DNA from 2 places in the Mesorhizobium sp. GW821-FHT07A06 genome. Region 1 is predicted to be linked to the other one. Evidence: predicted binding sites of a transcription regulator. Region 1 holds the regulator's gene; the other holds the start of a gene.
The links. The regulator PhoB, encoded in region 1, activates phosphate uptake and scavenging genes when phosphate is short. The targets are predictions, from matches to a motif close to TGTCATNNANCTGTCAT.
Positions count from the first base shown of each region.

Region 2: the regulator PhoB is predicted to act here: its motif matches at 7,084-7,100, upstream of AC07SZ_RS18950 (YdcH family protein).

Region 1 covers NZ_JBWKRC010000005.1:488,148-502,532, reverse strand. The annotation lists gene AC07SZ_RS19610 (CHASE domain-containing protein) at 1-1,422, opposite strand, end outside; gene AC07SZ_RS19605 (ATP-binding cassette domain-containing protein) at 1,572-2,375, opposite strand; gene AC07SZ_RS19600 (sugar ABC transporter permease) at 2,389-3,741, opposite strand; gene xylF (D-xylose ABC transporter substrate-binding protein) at 3,887-4,927, opposite strand; gene AC07SZ_RS19590 (ROK family protein) at 5,200-6,444, shown strand; gene phoB (phosphate regulon transcriptional regulator PhoB) at 6,641-7,330, opposite strand; gene phoU (phosphate signaling complex protein PhoU) at 7,350-8,057, opposite strand; gene pstB (phosphate ABC transporter ATP-binding protein PstB) at 8,084-8,887, opposite strand; gene pstA (phosphate ABC transporter permease PstA) at 8,884-9,735, opposite strand; gene pstC (phosphate ABC transporter permease subunit PstC) at 9,739-10,722, opposite strand; gene pstS (phosphate ABC transporter substrate-binding protein PstS) at 10,790-11,845, opposite strand; gene AC07SZ_RS19555 (PAS domain-containing protein) at 12,378-14,385, opposite strand, start outside.
Region 2 covers NZ_JBWKRC010000005.1:370,483-384,867, reverse strand. The annotation lists gene AC07SZ_RS18980 (SDR family oxidoreductase) at 1-505, shown strand, start outside; gene AC07SZ_RS18975 (response regulator) at 619-2,958, shown strand; gene AC07SZ_RS18970 (Stf0 family sulfotransferase) at 2,965-3,726, opposite strand; gene AC07SZ_RS18965 (chloramphenicol phosphotransferase CPT family protein) at 3,781-4,332, opposite strand; gene AC07SZ_RS18960 (lytic transglycosylase domain-containing protein) at 4,371-5,225, opposite strand; gene ispG (flavodoxin-dependent (E)-4-hydroxy-3-methylbut-2-enyl-diphosphate synthase) at 5,231-6,484, opposite strand; gene AC07SZ_RS18950 (YdcH family protein) at 6,836-7,015, opposite strand; gene AC07SZ_RS18945 (YdcH family protein) at 7,251-7,454, shown strand; gene AC07SZ_RS18940 (IclR family transcriptional regulator) at 7,488-8,276, opposite strand; gene AC07SZ_RS18935 (transporter substrate-binding protein) at 8,447-9,277, shown strand; gene AC07SZ_RS18930 (amino acid ABC transporter permease) at 9,351-10,016, shown strand; gene AC07SZ_RS18925 (amino acid ABC transporter permease) at 10,018-10,668, shown strand; gene AC07SZ_RS18920 (amino acid ABC transporter ATP-binding protein) at 10,673-11,467, shown strand; gene AC07SZ_RS18915 (RidA family protein) at 11,538-11,999, shown strand; gene AC07SZ_RS18910 (aminotransferase class V-fold PLP-dependent enzyme) at 12,025-13,230, shown strand; gene AC07SZ_RS18905 (hypothetical protein) at 13,295-13,573, shown strand; gene AC07SZ_RS18900 (sigma-70 family RNA polymerase sigma factor) at 13,611-14,150, shown strand; gene AC07SZ_RS18895 (anti-sigma factor family protein) at 14,147-14,385, shown strand, end outside.

The DNA of each region.
Region 1 (14,385 bases):
CGCCCAGTCACTTCGGTGCGAACTGGCGGAATTGCCCACTTCACCGTATTTCAGCGCATTGGTCGCCAGTTCATGGAAGGTGAGGCCAAGCGCCTGCGTCGTGGTCTCGTCGAGCAGCACCTCGGGCCCCGTCAGCAACCCCTCCGGCAGGTCCTTGCCGAACACCTGGCCAAGTTCGATGCGCAGGAGATCAGCGAGATCCGCCTTCTGCCAGCGCGAACGCGTCAGCATGTCCTGGGAAGCGGCCATCGCCTGCAGCCTGGCCGAGAAGGACGCCGAAAACTCGTTGACATCGGTCGCTCGCGAAGCCGTCTGCCGCGCGATCGCCAGCACCCTGGTGATCGAATTCTTGATGCGATGCTTCATCTCCTGCAGCATCAGGTCCTTTTCGAGCAGGCTCTTCTCCGTCGTCTCGTGCAAGCGCGATGCCGCCTCATAGGCACGTTCCTGATAGCGCGCCACCAGCGCGATGGCGCCCGCCGCCAGCAGGCCGAACAGCCCCAGCATCACCGGAATGGCGCGCGACGACGGCTGCGAGAAGGCGCTGGTCGGCCTGAACAATACCGTCCACGGTCGGCCGGCCACCGTGATCTTGCGGGTGACCAGCAGCCGATCGCCAAAGGACGAAACCGGCGGCGTCTCCGACTGGAACAGGAGATTGTCGCTGTTCACCGCACCGTCATAGATTTCCGTGTTGACCGGTAATAGCGGCGCACGGCTGAGCGCGATCTGGAACAAGTCGCGGGCGCGGAAGGCCGCGTAGAGAAAGCCCGCGGTCGAGGAACGCGATGCGTTGATGACCTCCGGCGCTGTTTCGACATTAAGCCGGACAAAGACCAGGAAGCCGGTGAAGGTCCGCGTGGCGCCCGTGCCCTGGCCCAGTTGCACCAGCCCGCTCGCGTGCTGCTGGTCATCGGCCATCGCCTTCTCTATCGCCGCGCGCCGCACTGGTTCGCTGAACATATCGTAGCCGATGCCGGCCTGGTTGGACGGGTCCATCGGCTCGAAGAGCATGATGGGCGCCCGCCAGGGCTGCGTCGTCTCCGGATAGACCGGATGGCTGGCGCCAAAATCATGCAGGATGTCGCGTTCGACAGCTGCCTCATCGCCCGTCTTGACCAGCCTGAGGAAGCCGATGCCGCGCAGGCCGGCGAAATTGGTGTCGACATCCAGCGCGTTGAAGAAGGCCTTGAACTCGTTCTGGGAGATGTCGCCATTGCGGGCGTCGAACAGGGCCTGCGTCGACCGCAGCAGCGACAAATGCAGGTCGATACGGCTCTCGATCCGGTTGAGTGCGTCATCGGCCGCCGCCTCGAACTTGATGCGGGCCGCTTCCTGCGTCGCGAAATAGGCGAACCCCGCCATGGTCATGCTGATCAGCGCAACGGCGATGAACGCGACAATCGGAAAAAGTTTCTTCAACGGATGATGCGGTCCATGAGCAATACCGGACCTTTATGGGCAAGTCGCCGGGCCAACACAATGGCAAGGCCAACCCATCGCGACCACTGGCACATCACGTGAGCGGCAACGGGGACGCGCGGGAGAGCAATGCCACCCGCCGAAAGCCCTCAGGCGGCGATCTTCAGCGCTCCCGGTCCGGGAATAGCGCCCGGGGGACACTTGCCCAGGATGATCATGCCGAGCACCTCGTCCTGTGTGACATCGGTGGTGCGCGCGGTGCCGACGACCTGTCCGTTCTTCATCACGCAGACCCGGTCGGCCAGCTCGAACACATCATGGATGTCGTGGCTGATCAGGAAGATGCCGATGCCGTCGGACTTGAGCTGCCTGACCAGTTCGCCGACCTGCGCCGTCTCCTGCGGACCAAGGGCCGCCGTCGGCTCGTCCATGATCAGGATGCGGGCGTTGAACAGGATCGCGCGTGCGATCGCCACCGATTGCCGCTGTCCGCCCGACAGTTTGATCACCGGTTCCTTGAAGCGCTGGAAGCGGGGATTGAGCCGCCCCATCACCTTGCGCGCCTCGGCCTCCATGGCGACATCGTCGAGCGTGCCCCAGGCGGTCATCAGTTCGCGGCCAAGGAAAAGATTGGCGGCGGCGTCGACATTATCGGCCAGGGCGAGCGTCTGGTAGATCGTCTCGATGCCGTATCTCTTGGCGTCGCGCGGGTTGGAGATCGAAGCCTCCTCGCCATTGACGAAGATCTGTCCGGCATCGCGCTTATAGGCGCCGGACAGGATCTTGATCAGCGTCGACTTGCCAGCGCCGTTATGGCCGAGGAGCGCCACGACCTCGCCCGGGAAAAGATCGATCGAGGCGTCGTCGACGGCCCGGATGCCGCCAAAGGCGATCGAGATGTTGCGCATGTCGACCAGCGGCGTGCTGGCGGCGGGAGCGGTTTTGTCAGCCATGGTCTTTCTCCCCCTAAACCCGCTTGCGGTAGACGGTGTCGAGCCAGACGGCGATGACCAGAACGGCGCCGACGACGATGCTCTGCAGCGGCGAGTCGACGCCGAGCAGCACCATGCCGGACTGCAGCGACTGCATCAGCAACGCTCCGAGCATGGCGCCGATGATCGTTCCCGAGCCGCCGGCCAGCGACGTGCCGCCGATGACGGCGGCGGCGATGACAAGCAGCTCGTCCAATGTGCCAAGCACGTTGGTCGACGAGTTCTGCCGGGCAGACGAGATCGCGGCGGCGATCGTGGCCAGCACGCCCATGATCATGAACACCTTCATGGTGATCCAGCGCGTGTTGATGCCGGCCAGGTTGGCGGCCTCCGGGTTGCCGCCGATGGCAAAGACATAGCGGCCGAAACGGGTGCGGTTGGTGATGAAGGTCATGATCAGCCCGACGGCGATCGCCATCAGCACCGGGATGGCAATGCCGTGGGCGATGAACAGGCCACCCTCGGGCACGGTGATGTTGTTGGCGGCGGCGTATCTGTTCACGATGCCGATGGGCCACGGATAGGAATTGGCCAGCCACACCGCGCCCATGATGACGGCGCAGGTGACGGTGCCAAGCAGCGTCTCGGCCCAGACCGGGCGCAACGGGAAGCGGAAGCGCTTGCGCTGCACCCGCCCGTTGAACAGTGCAAACACGACGGCGAGGCAGGCGACGATGCCGACGATCCAGCTCCAGGTGGCGCCGATCGATCCGGCCGGGCCGCCGCCCATCAGCTGGAACGTGGCGTCGAGCGGGGCCACGGTCTGGCCTGACGTGACCCACCAGGCGGCACCGCGCCAGACCAGCAGGCCGCCCAGCGTGACGATGAAGGCCGGCACTTCGAGATAGGCGATGATGAAACCCTGGAAAGCGCCGATCAGCAGCCCGAGCGCCAGCCCGATGACCAGCGCCAGAACCCAGATCCACGGATTGCCGAGTTCAAGCCCGACGAACCGGACCAGGAAATGCACCTGGGCAAAGCCCATGACCATGCCGATCAAGCCCTCGGCGGAGCCGACGGACAGGTCGATATTGCGCATGACTATGACCAGCACCATGCCGCAGGCCATGATGGCGACCGCGGAGGTCTGCACCGACAGGTTCCACAGATTGCGCGGAGTGAGAAAGGTGCGGCTGTCGAAATCGAGCGGATTGACGCCCAGACGCAGACTCGAAATCACGTGCAGCCCGACCCAGATCAGCAACAGGGCACCGATCATGCCGAGCATGCGGGTGTCGATCTCGGTTGCCTTCAGGAACCGGGCAACCGCGCCAAGCTCCGACGCACGCGCGGTGTCGACCTGCGGGTTGGACGTCGTGTCGGTCATGATTTCCTCCCACCGGCCGGCCATCCGGCACGGATGCCGGAACGCAGCCTAGAAGCTATCCGCCTGAGGCGGAAACACAAATTTTTTTGAGAAAACGCCGCGGCTTTTGGGCCGCGGCGTCGATGTCGAACCGTGCTGCGCCGTTCTAGTTGCAGGCCGCGACGCTGCCGGCGGCGACGCCCGCGCAGACTTCGTCCTTCTTGATCCAGCCGGCATCGATGACGAGATTGAGATTGTCCTTGGTGATGGCGACAGGGGTCAGGAACAGCGACTTGACGGTGTTGCCACCAGGTGTCGTGAAATCCTTCACGCCGGCAATGTCGGTCATCTTCTTGCCGTCAGCCAGCTGCGAGGCGATCTCGGCGGCATTCTTGCCGAGCTCGCGCGCGTCCTTCCACACCGACACGGTCTGGGTGCCGAGCGCGATGCGGTTCAGCGCGGCATGATCGCCGTCCTGGCCCGACACCGGCACGGTACCGGCAAGGCCTTGCGCCGTCAGCGCCGCGACGACACCGCCTGCGGTGCCGTCATTGGCGGCAACCACGGCATCGACCTTGTTGTCATTGGCCGTCAGGAACTGTTCCATGTTCTTCTGGGCGTTGGCGGGCAGCCAGCCGTCCGTATAGGCCTCGCCGACATTCTTGATCTTGCCGCTGTCGATGGCCGCCTTGAGCACTTCCATCGAGCCCGAGAACAGGAAATCGGCATTCGGATCGGCTCCCGAGCCCTTGATGAAGACATAGTTGCCTTCCGGCTTGACCTTGAACACCGCGCTGGCCTGCAAGCGACCGACTTCCTTGTTGTCGAAGGTCAGGTAGAAGACGTCCTTGTTCTCGATCAGTCGGTCATAGCCGACGACCGGAATGCCTTCGTCCAGTGCTTTCTGCACCGCCGGGCCGATCGCCGAAGCATCCTGCGCCAGGATGATCAGCGAGTTGGCGCCCTGCGAGATCAGGCTCTCGACATCGGTAAGCTGCTTGCCGGGATTGGACTGCGCATCGGCGGAAATGTACTTGTCGCCGGCGGCCTCGATCGCCTTCTTCATGGCGGCCTCGTCGGTTTTCCAGCGCTCTTCCTGGAAGTTCGACCACGAAACACCGATGACCTTGTCCTTCGCCTGCGCGACCGACGCAAGCGTCAGCGACATGGCGACACCCGCCAGGATGGCGGCCGTGAATCTCTTCATGATATCCTCCCTGCGCCGCGTATGGCGCGACCAAACTGACCCGAAGGCCGGCACAGAGGCTCTATTTTTTCGAGCCTCAAAAAAAATACTGGTCCATCGTCGAAACGCTGTCAACATCGATTCTGATGGATATTGAGGTGTCGCGGACTTTTTTTCGAGCCCCGCAATAAATAAATGACAGCACCATCCGCTTCTGCCAGTATTTGTCCCGGTTGCCGGCAGTGTTCGAGGGGCAGGAAGAACCGCGGCGACCGGGGAGGATGTGGGAAAGTATGTCGGTCGGAATCCGCCACGACGATCTGCGCCGGCGCAACCGCGCCATGGTGATTGCGGCCGTGCGCCGGGCCGGCCAACCGTCGCGCACCGAGATCGCCGCGACCACCGGCCTCAGCCATTCGACCATATCGGCGATCTCTTCCGACCTGATCGGCGAAGGCATCCTGGCCGAGGGCAAGCCGAGCGAGGCCGGTGCGCTCAAACGCGGCCGGCCACAGGTCGGCCTCGGCCTCAACCCGGAGGCCGCGGCCATCATGACCGTGGTGCTGTCGCTGAATTTCCTGTCCGTCGCCGTCATCGACTATGCCGGCCAGGTGATATCGGAGGAACAGCGCCGGCTGGACACGCTGACCATGTCGCGTGAGGCGCTGATCGGTGAATGCGTCGCCATTGTACGGCGCCGCCTCGAGGATCCCGATATCGACGTGCGCAGCGTCGCCCGCATCGCACTGGCGATCCAGGGCATCACCGACACCGAGGCCAGGGCCATGCTGTGGTCGCCGATCACGCCGCAGACCGATATCGCCTTCGCCGACATACTGGAAGCCGAGTTCGGCATCCCGGCCACCATGGAGAACGACTGCAACATGATGGCCGTGGCGCTGCGCTGGCGCGACCCCGAACGCTACCGCGACGACTTCATCGCCATCCTTTTGTCGCACGGCATCGGCATGGGCCTGGTGCTGAAGGGCGAGTTGTTCACCGGCACCCATTCGTCGGGCGGCGAGTTCGGCCACATGATCCATCGGCCAGGCGGCGCGCTCTGCCGATGCGGGCGGCGCGGGTGCGTCGAGGCTTATGCCGGCAACTACGCCATCTGGCGCAATGCCAGGCAGCTTGGCGAGGACACCGAGCCGGTCGCCGATGTCAGCGATGCGCAGATGCGGGCGCTCGCCGCCACGGCACGTGAACGGGCCGGGCCCGAGCGCGAAGCCTATCGCAAGGCCGGGGAAGCACTGGGTTACGGCCTCGGCAGCCTGTTCGCGCTGATCGATCCCGCCCCCGTGGCCATGGTCGGCGTCAGCGCCGCCGCCTTCGACCTGATCGAGCCGGCATTGCGCGAGGCGATCGCCCAGACCGCTGGCGGCCAGCACTCGAAATCGATTTCGTTCGACACCGAACCGAACGAGCTGCCCCTGATCCGCGAGGGCTGTGCCATGCGCGCACTGACCTTCGTCGATCAGGAAATCTTCGCGCCGGGCGTGCAGGCGAGAGGGAGTGCTGGGAAGAATGTGGCTTGAGCGAACGCCTGTGCCGATCCCACAGATCAGCGCTGGAGATTGGCCGAGCCCCCTCGAGGTCGTCATCCCTGGCCGGAGCAGGAGCGAAGCTCCGTCGCGGAGACCCTGGGATGACGAAGCCATAAGCTCTGAGCCAACACCAAATGCGTTCTATCCGGGAGCGGATGCAACCCGTCAACGCTTCCGCGCCAAGGACCTAATCCTCACGGATCGCGTAGCCTGCCCCACGGATGGTGCGGATGACGTCGGGCATGCGGCCATTGTTGACCGCCTTGCGCAGGCGGCCGACATGCACATCCACGGTGCGCTCGTCGATATAGATCGTCTCACCCCAGACATTGTCGAGCAGTTGGCTGCGCGAGAACACGCGGCCGGGATGGCGCATCATGAATTCCAGAAGGCGGAATTCGGTCGGCCCAAGCCGGATCTCGCTCTTCTTGCGGTAGACCCGGTGCGATTCACGGTCGAGCACGATGTCGCCGACCTTGAGCACGCTGGACAGCACTTCCGGCTTGGCGCGGCGCAGCAGCGCCTTGACGCGGGCCATGAATTCCGGCGTCGAGAACGGCTTGACCAGATAGTCGTCAGCACCGGTCGAAAGGCCGCGCACGCGGTCGCTCTCCTCGCCGCGCGCCGTCAGCATGATGATCGGCAGCCGTTCGGTCTCGGGCCGCATGCGCAGGCGCCGACAGAGTTCGATGCCGGACACCGCCGGCACCATCCAGTCGAGCACCAGAAGGTCGGGCACGTTCTCCTGCAGGCGGATTTCAGCCTCGTCGCCGCGCGGCACCACCTCGACCTGGTAGCCTTCGGATTCAAGATTGTAACGGAGCAGCACTCCCAGCGGCTCCTCATCCTCCACCACCATAATGCGTGGCGCGATCATCGATTGGTCACCTCTTGCGTCAAGCCGCCGGCGCCGACATCGCCGTCTCGTCCTGTTTGGGGCGGTTGGCGGGCAGTTGCGTGCCGGTCAGGACATAGTACGCGTTCTCGGCGATGTTGGTCACATGGTCGCCGATGCGTTCGAGATTCTTGGCGCAGAACAACAGATGCGTGCAAGCGGTGATGTTGCGCGGATCTTCCATCATGTAGGTCAGGAGTTCGCGGAACACCGACGTGTATTTGACGTCGATGCGTTCGTCGTCGGCGCGCAGCTTCGCAAGCGCGGCGGCATCGCGCGCCGCATACTCCTCGATCACGCCCTGCACCTGGATCAGCACCAGTTGCGCCATGGCGTCGATGGAATGCGACAGGTCGCGCGGCGTTGCGGCGAGACCGACGGTGCCGACGCGCTTGGCGATGTTCTTGGCAAGGTCGCCAATGCGTTCGAGGTCGCCGGCCATGCGGATCGACCCGACGACATGGCGCAGATCGTCGGCCATCGGCTGGCGCTTGGCGATCAGCGTGATGGCGCGATCGTCGAGTTCGCGCTGGCGTGCATCCATGATGGCGTCGTCGGAGACCACGCGCTGTGCCAGCGCATTGTCGGAATTCAACAGCGCCTTGGTGGCACCGCCGACCATCGAGCCGGCGAGATCGCCCATGTCGCTGATCAGCCTGCTGATCTGTCCGAGATCCTCGTCGAAGGCTGCGACTGTGTGTTCGGCCATGATCCTGGTCCTCGTAATGCGTGCGATCAGCCGAAGCGGCCGGTGATGTAGTCTTGCGTGCGTTTTTCGCGGGGCGACGTGAAGATCTTCTCGGTACGGTCGAATTCGACCAGTTCGCCCAGATACATGAAGGCGGTCTGCTTCGAGACGCGCGCCGCCTGCTGCATGTTGTGGGTGACGATGACGATCGTGTAGTCGGCTTGCAGCTCGTCGATCAGTTCCTCGATCTTGGCGGTCGACAGCGGATCGAGCGCGGAGGCCGGCTCGTCGAGCAGGATGACCTCCGGCTTCACCGCCACCGTGCGGGCGATGCACAGCCGCTGCTGCTGGCCGCCCGACAGGCTGAGGCCGCTGGCATTGAGCTTGTCCTTGACCTCCGTCCACAGGGCTGCGCGCTTCAGCGCCTGCTCGACACGGCCGTCCATCTCGGCCTTGCTGATCTTCTCATAGAGCCTGACGCCGAAGGCGATGTTCTCATAAATCGACATCGGGAACGGCGTCGGCTTCTGGAACACCATGCCGATCTTGGTGCGCAAAAGGTTGAGGTCCTGCGAGCGGTCGAGAACGTTCTGGCCGTCGAGCAGCACCTGGCCCTCGGCGGTCTGCTTGGGGTAGAGCTCGTAGATGCGGTTGAAGACGCGCAGCAGCGTCGACTTTCCGCAGCCGGAAGGGCCGATGAAGGCGGTGACGCTGCGCTCGGGCAGCGACAGCGTGATATCCTTCAGCGCCTTCGACTGGCCGTAGTAGAAGTTGAGGTTCTTGACCTCGATCTTGGCCTTGGCCGCCGCCTCGGCGGCGATCGTCATGTCTGGAGACAACATCTGGCTCATTTGTCCTCTCTGCGTCCTGTCAGGCTGCGCGCAAAGATGCTGAGCGCGAGAACCGTCAATGTGATTATGAGTGCGCCGGTCCAGGCCAGTTGCTGCCATTCCTCGTAGGGGCTGAGAGCGAACTGGAAGATGGTGACTGGCAGGCTGGCCATCGGCGCGTTGAGATTGCTGGACCAGAACTGGTTGTTCAGCGCCGTGAAAAGAAGGGGTGCGGTCTCGCCGGAGATGCGGGCAATGGCCAGCAATATGCCGGTGACGATGCCCGAAAGTGCCGCGCGATAGGCGACCGAACGGATGACCACCCAGCGCGGCGCGCCGATCGCGGTGCCGGCTTCGCGCAACGCGTTCGGCACCAGATTGAGCATGTCCTCGGTGGTGCGCACGACGACCGGGATGACCAGGATGGCCAGCGCGACGGCACCGGCGATCGCCGAGAAATGCCCCATCGGCCGCACCATCAGCTCGTAGACGAACAGACCGATGATGATCGATGGCGCCGACAGAAGAATGTCGTTGATGAAGCGCACCACGGTGGTGAGCTTCGAGAAGCGGCCGTATTCAGCCATGTAGGTGCCGGCCAGCACGCCGATCGGCGTGCCGACGATGATGCCGATGATGGTCATCACGATGCTGCCGTAGATAGCGTTGAGCAGGCCGCCGGCGTCACCGGGCGGCGGGGTCATTTCGGTGAACACCGACAGCGAGACCCCCGACAGGCCCTTGTAGAGCAGTGCGCCGAGGATCAGCGCCAGCCAGGCAAGGCCGATGCCGGCGGCGATGACGCACAGCGTCATCATCACGCCATTCTTGCGCTTGCGGCTTTGGTGAAGCGACGCGGCTGTCGACATCGGTCAGGCTCCCGTGCGGGCATCGATGCGCATCAGCATGTAGCGTGCGATGGCAAGGATCAGGAAGGTGATAACGAACAGGATCAGGCCGAGCGCGACCAGCGAGGAGGTGTAGAGATCGCCGACGGCTTCGGTGAATTCGTTGGCGATGGTCGCCGAGATGGTCGTTGCCGGCGCGAACAGCGACGTGCTGATGCGGTGGGCGTTGCCGATGACGAAGGTCACCGCCATTGTTTCACCAAGCGCGCGGCCGAGAGCGAGCATGACGCCGCCCATGATGCCTATGCGCGTGTAGGGAATGACGACCCGGCGCGTGACCTCCCAGGTCGTGCAGCCGATCCCATAGGCCGATTCCTTCAGCACCGATGGCACCGTATCGAACACGTCCTTGGTGATCGAGGTGATGAAAGGCAGGATCATGATGGCCAGGATCATCGCCGAGGTCAGCAGGCCGATGCCATAAGGAGGGCCGGCGAACAGGCCGTTCAGGCCCGGAATACCGTGGAACACGCTGATAATGAAAGGCTGCACCGTCGTCTGCAGGAACGGTGCCAGCACGAACAGGCCCCAGATACCGTAGATGATCGAAGGGATGCCGGCCAGCAATTCCACCGCCATGCCGATCGGGCGCCGCAGCGGGCGCGGGCAGAGCTCGGTGAGGAAGATGGCGATGCCGATGCCAAGCGGCACGGCGATCAGGATGGCGATTGCCGAGGTGATGATGGTGCCGTAGATCGGGGCCAACGCACCGAACTTCTCCGTCACCGGGTTCCAGCTTTCGCTGGTCAGGAAGGAAAAGCCGAAAGTCGACAGGGCTTGCCAGGAACCGGCAAACAGCGAGATCGCGACGCCCCCAAGCAGCACCAGCACCAATATCGCGGCGGCACGGGTTGTCGCGTGGAAGATTGAGTCGGTCAGCGCGAACCGTCGAACGGTGGCATCGCGGGAACCTCTGACGGCTGGCAAGGCTTCCTGGACAGCGCTCATGTCAAGCTCGGCTCTTTCGGATTGAAGGGAAAGGAGCGCCACGGTCGCGGCGCTCCTTTGGAAGATGTTACTCGCCGGCGTAGACGGGCTTGCCGCCGGCCTGGATGTCGGCCTTCCACGAAGCCTTGATCAGGTCGACGACGCTGTCGGGGATCGAGACATAGTCGAGCGCCTTGGCGGTTTCCTTGCCGTCCTTGTAGGCCCAGGCAAAGAACTTCAGGGCTTCGCCGGTGGCGGCGGCATCGTCCGGGGCCTTGTGAATCAGAACCCAGGTGGAGGCGGCGATCGGCCAGGTGGTGTCGCCGGGCTCGTTGGTGATGATGACGTTGAAGTTCTTGGCAGTCTTGAAGTCGGCATTCGAAGCGGCGGCGCCGAAGGATTCGAGCGACGGCTCGACAACCTTGCCGGCAGCGTTCACCAGCTTGGAGTAGGACAGGTTGTTCTGCTTGGCGTAGGCGTATTCGACGTAACCGATGCCGCCATCCGTCTGCTTGACGGTGTTGGCAACGCCTTCGCTGCCCTTGGCGCCGACACCCGTCGGCCATTCGACGGCGGTGTCCGAACCAACCTTGTCCTTCCAGTCGGGCGAGAGCTTCACCAGATAGTCGGTGAAGTTGAAGGTGGTGCCCGAACCGTCCGAACGATGCACGACGGCGATGGCGGTCGACGGCAAGGTGAGGGTGGGGTTCAGAGCCTTGATCGCGGCGTCGTCCCAGGTGGTGATGGCGCCGAGATAGATCTGGGCCAGCGTCTTGCCGTCGAGGACGAGTTCGCCCGGCTTGACGCCGGTGAGGTTGACGATCGGCACGATGCCGCCCATCACCATCGGGAACTGCACGAGGCCGTTCTTTTCCAGGTCGGCGTCGGACATCGGCTTGTCGGTGGCGCCGAAGGTCACGGTCTTGGCGATGACCTGCTTGATGCCGCCGCCTGAACCGATCGACTGGTAGTTGAGGCCGATGCCGGTGTCCTTCTTGTAGGTGTCGGCCCACTTGGCGAACACCGGGTAGATGAATGTCGAGCCGGCGCCGGAAAGGTCAGCTGCCATTGCCGCGGAAAGGGTGAAGGTAGACGCCGTAGCCATTGCAATCGCAACGGCCGCCGAGCGGATGAAATGTCTCATGTGGCCTGCTCCTGTTCGGAAGATGGTCTCTCGGCGCCATTCCTAACCGGCGCCCGCTGAGGCCAATAGCCTTCGATTATAACAGTCGCATGACAGTTTCGTGTCAGCCCGGTAACGCGTCACAAGCACTGGCAAGGGCGGTGGCATCGGGCGGTCGCGGCCCGATCCGAGTTTGCTCTCGGAATCAGGGGCTTGGGCCGCCCGCGAGCCGGAGCCGCCGCCGGATTCGACGGGGCTTTATCAAGGGAAGAAAATCCGGGCGGGAGTGCGTTGCTCAAGGCCAGAGCGTGTCGTGGCCGGGCCATCGCCAAAAACAGGTCCGTTGGGGTAGGTTGACGCTGCTTCTTTGCCGGCGGTCGCTGCTCCCGCCCGTAACTGCAAGGGCGGAATTCGATTTTGCTATTGTCTCGGCTGGGTGCCGACTTTGATATGGTGCGATCGCACCATAGTCATTGCACGCGGGCATGGCAGCAAATCCACGATTGATTCCCTTGGCTTGCCTCTCACATCCCTGGCACCAGGCAACGCGATGCTATCCCGCACTGCGCTGGACCTGGCGGCCGGCGCCGATCCAGCGCTCGACCTTCTCCAGCAGGGCCCTGGGGCTGATCGGCTTGGGCAGATAGTCGTCCATTCCGGCCTCCAGGCACCGCTCGCGATCGCCCTTGAGCGCATGCGCGGTGACACCGACGATCGGGACATGCGTGCCGGTTTCGTGCTCCAGCCGGCGGATCGCGGCGGTCGCCTCGAGCCCGCTCATCTCCGGCATCGAGACGTCCATCAGGATCATGCACGGATTGAGCTTGCCGAAGGCGTCGAGCGCCTTGCGGCCATTGCCGACGATCTCGAAACCATAGCCGGTTTCGCCAAGGATCTGGGTGAAGACCATCTGGTTCACCTCGTTGTCCTCGGCCACGAGGATGTCCAGCCTGTGTCCGCCACCACCTGTGGCAGGCGGCCTGGGGCGAATCGGTGGCGGCTGCAATTGCGCACGTTGTTCGGACAATGCCAGCGGCGGAGAAGCGTCAGGCCCCTCGCCCGCGAGCGGCTGGGCGGCGTGGCCATCCGTGGCGTGGCGATGGCGCTGTATGGTCGCGACCAGTGTCTCCAGGAGCACCGAGGAACGCGCCGGCTTGATCAGCTGGGCGTCGATGCCGAGATCGCGGTAGCTGGTGTTGGCGAGCGACTGGTCGACCGAGGTCAGCATGATGATCGGCGTGTCGGCGAGACCTTCGGTGTTGCGCACGATGCGCGCCATTTCGGCGCCGCTCATCCCAGGCATCTGGTAGTCGAGCACGACGCAGTCCACGGGCACGCCGTAGGCGGCGGCCGCGATCAGCACCTTGAGGCCCTCGGCGCCGCTTTCGGCCGCGCAGGAATCGAATGTCCACGAGACCATCTGCTCGGTCAGGATGGCCCGGTTGACGGCATTGTCGTCAACGATCAGCACCCGTGCGCCCGTCACGTCCACCGGCATTATGCGCTGCCCGTTCTGCTGTCCGGCCCTGGGCAGCGTCACGGTGAACCAGAAGGTCGAGCCCTTGCCCTCGGCGCTCTCGACGCCGATCTCGCCGCCCATCAGTTCGACCAGCCGTGAGGTGATGGCAAGGCCAAGCCCGGTGCCCTCGTGCCGCCTCGTCGAGGAGGTGTCGACCTGGCTGAATTTTTCGAAGACCAGCTTCAGTTTTTCCTCGGGGATGCCGATCCCGGTGTCGGTGACCGAGATCGTCAGCCTGGTTCCGGTCGGGACCCTCTCGCCGGTCACGTCGACCAGCACATGGCCTTCATCGGTGAATTTCACCGCGTTGCCGAGCAGGTTGGTGACGATCTGCCTGATGCGGCCAACGTCGCCGATAAACAGGTTTTCGAGCCCTGGCTCGACGCGCACGATGAGCTCGAGGTCCTTTTCCTTGGCACGCGTCGACACCAGCGTCGCCACATCCTCTATCGCCTCGGCGAGGTTGAAGGGCGCCGGATCGAGCACCATCTGGCCGGCATCGATCTTGGAGAAATCCAGGATGTCGTTGATGATGGTCAAGAGCGCGTTGCCCGACTTGACGATGATGTCGGTGAACGTCTTCTGCTTCGGATCGAGATTGGACTTGGCCAGCAGTTCCGCCATGCCCAGCACACCGTTCATCGGTGTGCGGATTTCATGGCTCATATTGGCGAGGAATTCCGACTTGGCGCGGTCGGCGAGCACGGCGCGCTGGCGCGCCTCGCTGAGCTCCGCCTCGCGCATCTTCAGCTCCGTGATGTCGGTGGTCGATCCGATCAAGTAGAGCGAACCGTCCGACGCGATCATCGCGCCCTTGCGCGCGAACTGGTGGCGCACGCTGCCGTCGGGGAGCGTCACGCTCTCCTCGATCTCCTGGGTTTCGCCGGTGCGCAGCACGGCCAGATCGCCGGCCACGAAGGCCTCGCCATCAGGGCCGAAGATCTCGACATCGGTCTTGCCGATCGCCTCTTGCTTGCTGAAGCCGGTGAGGTCGCACCAGCCCTTGTTGACATAGAACTGCCTGAGGTCGGAGCGCTTGGCG
Region 2 (14,385 bases), 120 kb from region 1:
CGACATATTGGTCAACAATGCCGGGATGCAGTTCCGCACGCCGCTTGAAGATTTCCCCGCCGATGCGTTCGAGCGCATGCTGCAGACCAACGTCGCCAGCGTCTTCCATGTCGGTCAGGCGGTCGCACGCCACATGATCAGGCGAGGCCGCGGCAAGATCATCAACATCGCCAGCGTGCAGACAGCCCTCGCCCGCCCTGGCATCGCGCCCTACACGGCGACGAAAGGCGCGGTCGGCAACCTGACCAAGGGCATGGCGACCGACTGGGCCAAACACGGCCTGCAATGCAACGCCATCGCTCCCGGCTATTTCGACACGCCGCTCAATGAGGCCCTTGTCGCCGATCCGGCCTTCAGCGCCTGGCTTGAAAAGCGCACCCCGGCCGGCCGCTGGGGCAAGGTCGAGGAACTGGTCGGGGCCTGCGTGTTCCTGGCCTCCGATGCCTCGTCCTTTGTCAACGGTCATATCCTTTATGTCGACGGCGGCATCACCGCATCGATCTGATCCGTCACGATGCCTCATGCAGGAGCAACGGCGCCGGCCGCGCGAACGAAATCTTAATGTAAATGAAGCGTAATCCCGGTCGTTAAAATAATGCGTATGTGTTGGGGTTGCGCATGCCGGAATATTCTTCCTTCATCCGGTTTGTCCGGATCCGCTACCTTTCAGGACTGCTGATTTTCGCGCTGGCTTCCATGGCCATCATGATTGCGCTCGACCGTGTCAATTCCTTCCGCCATGACATCGATGCGCTGAGCAGCAACCTCGTCGTCTTCACCCGCGACCTGCGCAACGCGACCAGCTTCGCCGAGACGACCGGGTCCGCCTGGCGCAACGAAACGCGCGATGCGCTGACCGCTTCTGCGCGTGATCATTCCGAACGCCTGACCCGCGAGATCGACACACTGACCGCCCAGCTCGCCGCCATACGTCCGCGCCTGTCGGCCAAGACCATCAACGAACTCGAAGCCTCTTCCGTCAACGGGGATCTGTTCTGGTCGCCGCGCGACATGGTGCGCAACCTCAACCTGATGTCGGTGGCGCAAAAAGCCGATGAATGGAGCTACCGGGAAATCCGCAACCAGAACGACCTGTTTGTGCAGCCGATGCTGGTACGTGTCCGCACCGCGATGGATGACGAGCGCCATCTGGCCGACGCTTCCAGCGACCGGCTCCTGCTGTGGGCGAGCGGCCTGCTGTTCGGCGTCCTGGCCATCGTCGCCTTCTGGATCTTCCGGCCGATGGAGCAGGCGATCCGCCGCGCCTTTGCCCAATCGGCCGAATCCCTGTTCAAGGCCGAGGCCGCCGACCGTGCCAAGTCCGAATTCCTGGCCAATATGAGCCACGAGATCCGCACGCCGATGAACGGCGTGCTCGGCATGGCCGAGTTGCTTGCCAAGACCGAATTGACCGCGCGCCAGAAGACCTTCACCGACGTCATCGTCAAATCGGGCAATGCGCTGCTCACCATCATCAACGACATCCTCGATTTCTCCAAGATCAATGCCGGACAGCTCACCCTGGACCCTGCCCCGTTCCGTCTCTCCGAAGCGGTCGAGGATGTGGCGACGCTGGTTTCGGCCCGTGTCGCCGAAAAGAACCTCGAACTGATCGTGCGCGTCGATCCGCGCCTGCCGGCCCATGTCGTCGGCGACGCCGGGCGGTTCCGGCAGATTGTCACCAATCTGGTCGGCAATGCGGTGAAATTCACGGAGAAGGGCCATGTGCTGATCGATGTCGGCGGCGAAACGGTCAACGATGTCGTCCAGCTCAAGCTGCGCGTCGAGGATACCGGCATCGGCATCCCGGCCGAGAAACTGCAGAACGTGTTCGAGAAATTCGCGCAGGTTGACGGGTCCTCGACCCGCCGCCACGAAGGCACCGGCCTGGGGCTTGCCATCGCCGCGCGCCTCGTCGACCTGATGGCCGGCAAGATCGGCGTCGAGAGCGAGATCGGGCGCGGTTCCGTCTTCTGGTTCGCGGTGCCGCTGCCCGTGCATCATGCCGAGGCGCGCGACGCGGTCGTGCCGGTCGACGTCACCGGCGCGCGCGTGCTGGTCATCGACGACAATCCCGTCAACCGCGAGATCCTGCTCGAGCAGCTCAGAAGCTGGAGCTTCGACTGCGCGGCAGCCGAAAGCGGCGCCGTGGGGCTCGCCTTCCTCGATCGCGCCTGCCAGTTGGGCGCCAGCGTCGACTGCATCATCCTCGACTACCAGATGCCCGGCATGAACGGCGGCGATGTCGCCCGCGCCATCGCCGCCGACAGCCGGCTGTCCGCCATCCCGATCGTTATCCTGACCTCCGTCGATCAGGTCGATTTCGGCAAGATGATCATCGACTTCGGCATATCAGCGCATCTGACCAAGCCGGCACGCTCTGCGATCCTGCTCGGCACGGTCATCTCGGTTATCCAGAAGGCTCGCTCACAGACCGGCAAGGCGCATTTCGTTCGCGAGCCGGTCCAGCCGATGCCGCAGGCGGCTCCGCCTGCCTTCACGGTCATCCGTGGCCCTGCCGTGCCGGCCATTACAGTGCCGGAATCGGCCACCGCGCCGAACGGCCCGATCGACATCCTCATCGCCGAGGACAATGAGGTGAACCAACTGGTGTTCGGCCAGATCCTCAACGGGCTTGGCCTCAGCTACCGCATCGCCGGCAACGGCCGCACGGCGGTCGAGATGTATCGGTCGCTGCATCCGAAACTGATCCTGATGGACGTCTCGATGCCCGAGATGAACGGCTACGAGGCAACCCGCGCCATCCGCGCGATCGAGGCCTCGTCGGGCGGCCACATCCCGATCGTCGGCGTCACCGCGCACGCGCTGAAGGGCGATCGCGACAAATGCATCGAGGCCGGTATGGACGACTATCTGCCGAAGCCGGTCTCGCCGGATCGCCTCGGCGCCAAGATCGGCACATGGCTCAGCGAAACGGTGGTGGCCAAGACGGCCTGATCCAGGTCACGGCGCCAGGCGGGCCGCGTCAAGACGATAGCGGCGGATCCAGTCGATGCTTGTCTCGTCGGCGAGCCTTGCGACGCCCGGCCGGATGTCGTCGGCATTCGGAGGCTGAACGCCGAGAGCATCGCATATGCCCAGTAACGCCGCCGCCGGATCGGCGGATAGACGCTCATAGCCAACCCGCAGCGGCGTTATGCCTTGCGCTGTGAACCAAACGTTCCAGGCCACGTCATAGGCTTCGAGTTCGGTAAGCTCCCCTTTGATTCGCTCGAAATCATATTGGGGGTCTTGCGCCGGTCCGACCCTCTCGATTTCGGTTCCATCGGGCGCGACATGCCAAAGACCTGTCTGTTGCGCCTTCACCAGGGAGACAGCCTGCGCGAGCTTGTTCTCGCGCGACAGGTGTATGTAGAGAGTTCGGCCAAAGGCCTTTGTCAAACGCGCCGTGTCCGACGCCAGCCCTGGGAAAATCCGGTCGAGGATCGCCGAAAGCTCATCCAGGTTTTCGCGCATCAGGCGCAGGCCGAAAATCTCGGTGCCGCCCTTGCCGGCGGTGATTGCCGCATCGAGATAGGCGACATCGAATGCAAGCTCGCCCATCGTGTCGCGGCCGGGCAGTCTCCACTCCTCGGCCCACTCCGGCACGTCCTGCCGCCGATAGAATGAGTGCGGATCGCCTGATGTCCCGGTGGATGCCAGGAGCTTGCACAGCAAAGTGCTGCCGGTTCTCGGCGTGCCGCAGATGATATAGGTGTCGAACATCCCGTTGCCCTTGTCGTTTCACAGGCAGGGCAAGCCCGGCCGATCCATCGGCGCCTATAGTCGAAATTGTTGCTGGATGCGACGGGCGCATTCCAGCGGGGTGAGATGGCTGGTGTCGACCTCGAGATCGTAGACTATGCCCGCGTGCACGCGCCCATATTGCCAGCGCGCCAGGCCCGGCCGCCTGTCGGCCCTCTGGGCTTCGCGGGCTTCCAGGACCTCCAGCGGCGCCATGACGCCAACCCGATGGAGATCGAAGGCCGACAGCAGTTCGACATATTCAGGCATTTCACCGTTGCACAGCACATCGTCGACGATCAGGTTATTGCCTTGCCCGGCCATGGCGGCGACGGCGTGGCGCATGCCGCGCAGGGCACGTGCTCCCGTCGGGTCGGTCCTGATCACGACCGACGGCTGGCCGCCTTGCCGGATGGTCTCGTAGGAAAGGCCGTCGGCATGATCTTGCAAGGCATCGGGCAGCATCTCGATGAAGGTGTCCATCTGGACATGCAGGAACGGTTCGGCGGTTATTGTCTGCAACGCCCTGGCGATCGAACTTTTGCCGGCACTGCCGACGCCATTGAGCAGGACGATCCTGGCATTCATGTTCGATTCTCTTTCAAGCATCGAGCCGGCTTCAGCCTTTAACGGTTGCGCACCACCACGCAGGCCCCGCCGACGCTCTGCAGTTTCTGGCAAATGACATTGGCGGCGGCGCGGTCGTCGATTCCGATCCTGACCGCGTAGATGCCGCGCCGGCCGATCGGCGTGCGCACCCGGCTCACCACCGGATCATGGCCGGCAAGCAGGGCCGGAAACCGGCTCCTCACCCGCAGCCACTGGCTGATCGCGGCACTGCGGCGGAAATTGCCGGCCACCTGGACGCCCCACGGCTTGACGTTGATCGAGGCCATCGCCACGGTCTGGGACATGATCACCGGCAGCTTGCGGCAGGCGACGGCAAAATCCGTCTTGGCGTCGAGCGGCGCGACCTGTCCGGCATAGGCGGGGTCGGTGAACTTGTCGACCGGCTCGCCCATGATGTCGAAGACATAGCTCTCGGTCTCCATCGGCAGGAAACCGCCCGAACCCAGCCAGCGCGACACCCGGCTTTCGCCGGCATTGTAGGCGGCGGCCGCCAGGCCAAGATTGCCGTAGCTGGTCTTCATTTCGGCGAGATACTTCGCCGATGCCGGGATCGCCTGGTTGATGTCGAAGGAATTTTCGAGCCCCCGCATCTTGGCGGTGCCCGGCATGAACTGGGCGATGCCCTCGGCGCCGACGGGGCTGACGGCGTTGGGGTCGAAACGGCTTTCCTTCCAGATCAGCCGGGCGAAGAAATCCCGGGGCAGGCCGTTCTGGTCGGCATGGGCCTGGATCAAATTGCAGACCTTGTCGATCAACCGCTGCTTGGCCGATTGCGGCGGATCGGCCTGGGCAAGCGTCGACCAGGCCACACTGCACAGGACTATCAGCGCCACCCGGGGGAAACGCCGCATCTGGCCTACTCTGCCGCGGCCTTGCCGCTGCGACCGAACCGTTGCTCGATGTAGTCGGCGACCATTTTCTCGAAATCCGCCGCGATCGCTGGCCCGCGAAGCGTCGCCGCTTTCTTGCCGTCGACGAAGACAGGCGCCGTCGGCGTCTCGCCGGTGCCGGGCAGCGAAATGCCGATATCGGCATGCTTGGATTCGCCCGGGCCGTTGACGATGCAGCCCATCACCGCGACCTTGAGGTTCTCGACACCCGGATATTTTTCGCGCCAAACCGGCATGTTCTTGCGCAGATCCGCCTGGATATTCTGGGCGAGTTCCTGGAACACGGTGGATGTCGTGCGGCCGCAGCCAGGGCAAGCGGCGACGATCGGCACGAACTGCCGGAAGCCCATCGTCTGCAGTAATTCCTGCGACACCTGCACCTCGCGCGTGCGGTCGCCATTCGGCTCGGGCGTCAGCGAGATGCGGATGGTGTCGCCAATGCCTTGCTGCAGGAGGATGCCCATCGCCGCCGACGAGGCGACGATGCCTTTCGACCCCATGCCGGCCTCGGTGAGGCCCAGATGCAGCGCATGGTTGGAGCGGGTGGCGAGTTCCGTATAGACGGCGATCAGGTCCTGCACGCCGCTGACCTTGGCGGACAGGATGATCTTGTCGCGGCCCAGGCCGATCTCTTCGGCCATCTCGGCCGACAGGATCGCCGACTGCACGATCGCCTCGCGCGTCACCTCCTGCGCCGTCAGCGGAAAACCCTTGTCCTGATTGTCATCCATCAGCCGGGTCAGGAGTTCCTGGTCGAGCGAGCCCCAATTGACGCCGATGCGCACCGGCTTGTCGTGCTTGATCGCCATCTCGACGATATCGGTGAACTGCCGGTCCTTCTTGTCCTTGAAGCCGACATTGCCCGGATTGATGCGGTATTTGGCCAGTGCCTCGGCGCAGGCCGGATGATCGGCGAGCAACTTGTGGCCGATATAGTGGAAGTCGCCGACCAGCGGCACATTGATGCCGAGCCGCTGGAGCCGTTCATGAATGCGCGGCACGGCGGCCGCGCTCTCGTCGCGGTCGACGGTGATGCGCACGATCTCGGAACCGGCGCGGTGCAGTGCTGCAACCTGCGCGACCGTCTGGTCGATATCGGCGGTGTCGGTGTTGGTCATCGACTGCACGACAACCGGAGCGCCGCCGCCGACGACCACGCCGCCGACATCGACGCCGACCGAGGTGCGGCGAGGGAAGGGAAAGGAAAAATATCCGGTCATGCCGGCAGCCTTTTGTCTCTGAAGTCCCGTGCGTCCGCTCGGACGCACAAGCACTCCCCGGGGCCGATGCGCTGAAGTCCGGGCATGAGGTGGAGGAGCAAAGATGGCTTGTCAATGGCGACAGGTCGCCACTGGCCCCGAAATAACCCGCAAGCAGTTTCCAGGCGCCGGAGTTTTGACCCGGTCGCTCGGCTTCGGCCAATCTCAAATGTTTAGGAGGGTCCATCGAGAGGACCGACTGGAAGTCCTGCTGCGGCTTATAACGTAGCGCTGAAAATCAAAACCCACTACACCGGCGGCGGCTGCCGCCGGCAAGCAAGACCGCATAGTGGCGGCTATGTCAGTCGGGCATCAATGCGTGGTTGGTTGCGCTTTCAGTTTCTCAATCGCATCCTTGAGTGCCAGCTTGCGTCGCTTGAGATTCACGATTTCGAGGTCGTCCACCGACGGGTGGTTCATCGCGTCATCGATTTCGCGTTCGATGTCGCCGTGTTTCCGCTGCAACTCATCAAGATGGGATGCAAGAGACATGATTGGTTCTCCCTTTCATGGTTTCCCCGATTGCAGCCGCCAAGGCGCGTCCACCGCAGGTCGCTTCTGTGACGGCACAATGACACTTTGCCACCTTCCGACAGTGATGTCGAATGCTGCGTGGTAGCATTCCACGGCAATGTGAAATGTGATATGGGCTGCGCGCCGGTGGCAGAAAGTGCCGCCCCCGCCCAACAAGGCCCAGTTTTGGGCGCCGCAGTGCAGACGGTAGAGAATGTCCGATCAGGAACAGGCCGATATTCGCCTCGAATTTTCCCGGCTGAAGCAGGAACACGCCGATTTTGACGCGGCGATCAACGCGATGATCGCCACCAATTGCGACCCGCTGCAGATCCAGCGCATGAAAAAGAAGAAGCTGGCGCTGAAGGACCGGCTGATGAAGCTGGAAGACAAGATCATTCCCGACATCATCGCTTGAGCCGCGGGCCGCGCGATCCTCGTCACGTTTCGCCTATCCGGCGATGGAGAGCCTGCCGGCGCGTTCGCGCAGCAGGCCGATGAGACTTTCGGTCCGCTCCTCGGTCGTATCGATCGGAACCACAAGGCACATCGTCGCCTCGACCTTGCCCGGCGCTGAAAAGACCGGCACGGCGAGACATTTGGTGTAGGCGTCGACGAGCCCCGAGGTGACGCAGTAGCCGGTGACCCGCGCCTTGGCGATGTCGGCGATGAAATCATCCAGCCGCAGCTTGCGGCCATCGGGCAGCACGAGATCGTCCTGCGACACCATGTCCTCGATCGCGGCCCGCTCCAGCCCCGCCAGAAGCAGCCGCCCCGAAGCGGTCCAGGGCAACGGTATCTGCAGGCCGGTGGCCGAGCTGATGCGGAACGGCCTGGTGCCGGGACTGGAGTGGACGATGGTATAGCGGCCACTCTGCAGCATGCACAGTTCCGAGGTTTCCCCGGTCTCCCGCGACAGATGGTCGACCTCCTGGCGCCCTCGCCGCAGCAGGTCATTGCCGCGCACATAGTCCATTCCATAGAGATAGAGCTTCTTGCCGAAATAGACGCGGTTGCCGTCGCCGGCCATTTCCAGCAGGCCCGCGTCGACCAGCGAGCGCACCAGCGTGTAGGTCGTCGAGCGCGGCGCGTTCACCCCCTTGGCAAGGTCGCCGATGCCGATCGCGCGCTGCGTCGTGTGCAGGAAGTCCAGGATCTCGAGCACTCGGTTGAGGCCCTTTTCGCGGGAAGCCGTCGTCTTTTCGTCGGCCGAAACGGCCAAGGCATTGCCATCTTGCATTGTCGATTCCTGGTGTTAGTATCTGTCTTGTACAGGATACATGCGTCTCTTGTAAGAGACAATTTTCTTGAAATCACCGACGTGTGTCTTGCCTGTGCATGGGGAACACAACACGAAAGGAGGTCGCCGTGAACGACACATCCGGAAGACGTGATTTTCTGAAATTGGGAATGGCTGGACTGGCCACCGCCGGCGTGCTGGCAACCGTAGATGCCCAGAAGGCCGCGGCCCAGGCCGCGTCCGACAGCCTGCTGCGCACCGTGCTCGACCGCGGCAAGCTGATCGTCGGCACCGGCAGCACCAACGCGCCCTGGCATTTCGAGAACGATGCCGGCGAACTGGTCGGCATGGACATCACCATGGGCCGCATCCTGGCCAAGGGCCTGTTCGACGATCCGACCAAGGTCGAGTTCGTCATGCAGGATCCGGCGCAGCGCATCCCCAACGTCACCACCAACAAGGTCGACATCACCATCCAATTCATGACGATGACGGCGCAGCGCTCGCAGCTGATCAACTTCACCCGGCCGTACTATGTCGAAGGCGTTGCCCTGCTGACGCTTCCCACCGCCGAGAACAAGACCTTCGACAAGCTGCTTGCCGGCGGTTCGGCGACGCGCATCTCCATCCTGCAGAATGTCGACGCCGAAAGCTCCGTGCACTACGCCCTTCCGCAGGCGCAGGTGCTACAGATCGACACCCAGGCCAACGTGCTGCAGGCGCTGGAATCCAAGCGCGCCGATGCAGCCGCCGTCGATCTGTCGACCGTGCGCTGGCTCGCCTCGCGCAATCCGGACAAATATTTCGACGCCGGCAAGAGCTGGTATTCGATGCTCTACGGCGCCGCGCTTCGGCAAGGCGACCTCGACTGGCTGACCTTCGTCAACCAGACCTTCACCATTGCCATGTTCGGCCATGAATCGGCGCTCTATGACGCCGCCTTCAAGGACTATTTCGGCCAGGAGCCGCCGGCGCGTCATCCGGGTTTCCCGGTCATCTGACCCAGCAGGCGGAAGGGGCATTCCGCGCCCTTCCGCCTGCTTCCTCCGACGCCCTTCACACCGAGGCGGACGCATGGGCTATGCCCTCAATTTCAATCTGATCTGGCGGCATTTCGACAAATTGTGGGGCGGTCTGCTGCTCAGCCTCGAGCTTGCCGTGATCTCGATCGCCATCGGCGTCGTCATCGGGCTGGTGCTCGCGGTCTGGTACGTTTCGGCCGGGCGGGTGGTGCGCGCGATCATCGCAGCCTATGTCGAATTCATCCGCAACGTGCCGCTGATCCTGCTGGTCTACCTTGTCTTCTACGGCCTGCCCACCGTGGTCGACCTGGCCTACAGCGCGCCGACCTCGTTTGTCCTGACGTTGTCGGTCTATAGCGGCGCCTATCTGGTCGAGGTGTTTCGCTCAGGGCTAGAGGCTGTCCCGCGCGGTCAACTCGATGCCGGCAAGGCCATCGGCCTGACACCCTGGCAAAGGCTCATCCATGTGCGCCTGCCGACCATGCTGCGCATCACGCTGCCGGCGCTGTCCAACACCTTCATCTCGCTGTTCAAGGACACTTCGATCGCCTCAGTCATCTCGGTGCCCGAACTCACCTTCGGCGCCCAGTGGATCAACTTCAACACCTTCCGCATCGTCGAGGTCTATCTGGTGACGACGGCGATGTATCTGGTGACCGGCTACGCCTTGCTTTTTGCGCTCAGGCTGGTCGAGCGCCGGTTCAGGGCGGCGCGCTGACATGCTGAGCCAGATCCTCTACGCTCTGCCTTTCCTCGCCAAAGGCTTCGCCCTGACCCTTTGGGTATCGCTTCTGGTCGTGGTCCTGTCGCTCATCGCCGGCGCCCTGCTGGGTGTCGCCCTGGTCTATGGTCCCGCCCCGTTGCGCTGGGCGGTGCGCATCTTCTCGGACACCATTCGTGGCATTCCGATCCTGGTGCTGATGTTCTTCGTCTATTACGGCCTGCCCGCCATCGGACTTCATCTGCCGTCGTTCTGGGCGGCGGTGCTGGCGCTGACCCTGTTCAAGACGGCGCAGGTCATCGAATATCTCAGGGGCGCGGTCGCCTCGATTCCGAAGGGACAGTCCGAGGCTGCAATGGCGATCGGGCTGACCTTCAGCCAGCGGCTGACCTACGTCATCTTCCCGCAGGCCTTCAGGCGCTTCCTGCCGCCGTGGATCAACGGCGTCACCGACGCGGTCAAGGGCAGCGCGCTGGTCTCGCTGCTCGGCATCACCGATTTGATGCAGGCCATCAACCAGGTCATCGGCCGCACCTATGAGGCGATGCCGCTCTATATCCTCGGCGCGCTGATCTATTTCGCGGTCAACTATGCGCTCTCGCTCGCCAGCCGGCGGCTCGAGCGGCGCTTCTCCTTCATTCGGGAATAGCAAGATGTCCGATGCCACAAGCGCCAATCCGGCACTGCTCGAAGTGCGCGATGTCTCGAAGGCTTTCGGCGCCGTCGAGGTGCTGCGTTCCGTCAGCCTTCAGGTGAAGCGTGGCGAGGTGGTCACCGTGATCGGCCCCTCGGGGAGCGGCAAGACCACGCTGTTGCGCTGTGTCAATTTCCTCGAAAGCTACGATAGCGGCTCGATCCGTATCGACGGCAAGGAGGTCGGCTATCGCGAGGCCGGAACGCGCCAGCGCCGCAGCGAGCGCGACTTGGCCGCGATGCGTGCCGAGACCGGCATGGTCTTCCAGAGCTTCAACCTGTTTCCGCACCTGACAGCGGCCGGCAACATCATGCTGGGCTTGACCAAGGTGCGGGGGAAGGGCCAGGCCGAGGCGCGACAAACCGCCGAACACTGGCTCGGCCGCGTCGGCCTCGCCCACAAGGCCGACAGCCTGCCGGCGGAGCTTTCCGGCGGCCAGCAGCAGCGCGTCGGCATCGCGCGCGCCGTGGCGATGGAGCCGAAGATCCTGTTGCTCGACGAGATCACCTCGGCACTCGATCCCGAACTGGTTGGCGAGGTGCTGGCCGTGGTGCGCAGCCTCGCCGAGGACGGCATGACGATGCTGATGGTGACGCACGAAATGGCCTTTGCCCGCGACGCCTCGAGCCGCATCGTCTTCATGGCCGATGGCGGCGTCAGTGCTGTTGGTCCGCCCAAGGAGATCCTCGCGGCGGAGACCAGCAACGAGCGCCTCCGCACCTTCCTGGCGCGCTTCCGCGCCTCGCATTTCTGACATCGGACGGCAGACGCCGTCTCATTCTTGAATATCGGATGGCTGAAGCCAACCAAGGGAGCCTTCTTCCATGACGCCTTACATCCGGCTCGCCGAACTTGGCCTGACGCTGCCCGAGCCGCCAACCCCGATCGCCAACTTCGTCACCCATGCCGAGAGCGGGCGGCTGATCTTCCTGTCCGGCCAGGGGCCGCTGCGCGCCGACGGCACGCTCTGCACCGGCAAGGTCGGCGAGGATGTGACCGTCGAGCAGGCCTACGGGCATGCGCGCCTGACGGGGCTCAATCTGCTCGCCGTCATGCATGCCGCCGCCGGCGATCTCGGCCGCATCGTGCGCGTCGTCAAGCTGCTCGGCTTCGTCAACGCGACGCCGACCTTCAGCGACCACCCCAAGGTGATGAATGGCTGTTCCGATCTGTTCGCCGATGTCTTTGACAAGATCGGCGGCCATGCCCGCTCGGCCATCGGCGTCGGCTCGCTGCCTGGAAACATCACTGTCGAAATCGAAGCGGTCATCGAGATCGCCGCCTGATCTGCCACCCACAGGATCCGCTCACATGAAAACCACTTCCTCCACCGGCTCCAACACCACCATCCGCGAACAGCTGGGCTTGAGGCCAATTATCAATGTCTCGGGCACCATGACCGCGCTTGGCGCGTCGATCATCGTCCCGGAAGCGATCCGCGCCATGGCTGAAATGGCCTCGCAATGGGTGGAGATGGACGATCTGCAGCGCGCCGCGAGCACCGTCGTCGCACGCCTCACTGGCGGCGAGGCCGGCTTCATCACCGCCTGCTGCGCCAGCGGCATCACCATGGCGATCGCCGGCGTGATGACGGGAACCAACCTGCTGGCCATCGAGCGTCTGCCCGATGATACCGGCGACCTCAAGTCGGAGGTCGTCATCCAGCTTGGCCACATCGTCAACTACGGCGCACCGATCGACCAGTCGGTCCGCGTCGCCGGCGCCAAGGTGGTGCCCGCTGGCACGGTCAGCGTGACGCAAGACTATCATGTGCGCGAAGCGATCAACGAACGCACGGCGGCGGGCCTTTATGTCGTCGCCCACCACACCGTGCAGTACGGCATGCTGTCGCTGGAGGAGTTCTGCGAAATCTGCCACGCCAAGGGCGTGCCGGTGATCGTCGATGCCGCGTCCGAATACGATCTGCGCGGTTTTCTGGCGCGCGGCGCCGACGTCGTCATCTACAGCGGCCACAAGTTCCTGAGCGGGCCGACCAGCGGCATCGTCACCGGCCGCAAGGATCTGGTGCGGGCCGCCTATCTGCAGAACCGCGGCGTGGCGCGGGCCATGAAGGTCGGCAAGGAAAGCATCGCCGGCACCATGGCCGCGCTGGAAGCCTGGGAGACGCGCGATCACGACGGCATCCGCCGGCGCGAGGAGGCCGCTCTCAATCTCTGGAAGGATGCTTTGCAGGGGATACCAGGCATCTTTGCGAAGATCATTCCAGATCCAACAGCCAATCCGCTCGACCGGCTGCAGATCTTCGTATCGCCCGAGAGCCGCTTTACCGCCGCCGGGCTCACCTCGGCGCTTGCCTCGGGCTCGCCGCCCATCATTGTGCGCAACCACGAGATCGAGCGCGGCCATTTCTTCCTCGACCCCTGCAATCTGCATCCCGGCGAGGCCGAGATCGTCGGCGAACGCCTGCGCGCCATACTGACCGCGAAGGACCGTCCCGCCGATGCGATGAAAGCCGCCCGCAAGGATTCCTCCGGCGTCTTGCGCTGGCCGGATTGAGCACCAGGCCGACCAAAAATTCCAGAAGCGCCGGCTGATCACGCGACTGTGAACAGCCGGATTTATGCGCGACGGGAATAAGCCGGCGCCGCGACAGGTCTCTTCAGCATACGCCACGGCTGGCGTTGAGGAGATCGGCATGCCCCGTCAATGCGAAAACAGCGACCATGGCTGCGGCACCGACCGTGACCATGCGCTCGCGCGCGTGATCGTCATCAGTCTCTCTTCCATGGCGCTTGACACCGGTGAGGCAGATGATTTCAGTTTCAGCAAGGCAGGCGGCTCTGCCTGCTTCCGGGGGCTTTGCCCCAGCGAGCAAGTCAAGGTCGCCGTCGCATCTTGAAGCGGCACGGCCCGGAGTCTCGGATCATGGTGCTGCTTTGAGCGAGAGGGCCCTGGCAGAACGCTTCAACCAGGTGGTGCTGCCGCATCTCGGCGACGCGCTGGCGCTTGCCCGCTGGCTGACCGGCAATGCAGCCGACGCCGAGGATGTCGTGCAGGACGCCTGCATCAAGGCACATGCCGGCATTTCAGGCTATGCCGGCGGCAACGCCCGCGCCTGGCTGCTGACCATCGTGCGCAACACTTCCTACACCTGGATGGCGCGCAACCGGCCGCGCGCCATGATGGCCGTCGGCGATCTCGGCGATCTCGACGACATGGCGGCGGCACACGGCAGCAGCCTGCCGGAAGAGGACGGCCCGGAGGCGAGCCTGATCGCCAGGGCCGATACGGCGGCACTCGAGGCGGCGATCGCCGCCTTGCAGCAGCCATTTCGCGAAACGCTGGTGCTGCGCGATATCAACGGCCTCAGCTATCGCGAGATAGCGGCCATGCTCGACGTGCCGATGGGCACGGTGATGTCCAGGCTGGCGCGTGCGCGCGGCCTGCTGGCATCTGAATTGGGGAGAGCGCCATGACCAACCATGACGACGGACTGCCCAATGATTCCGAAGGTATCAGACTGATGATCCATGCCCTTGTTGATGGCGAGCTTGATGCGGCAGCCGCACTTGCCGTGGAGCGTCGCATCGCCGCCGACCCCCGGCTTGCCGCCGAGCATGCCCGCATTGTCGCCTTGCAAGGCGCTGTCAGCCGCTTGCCGCGCCCCGATGTCAGCGACGCCTTTCGAGCCCGCATCGCGGCGATCGGCAT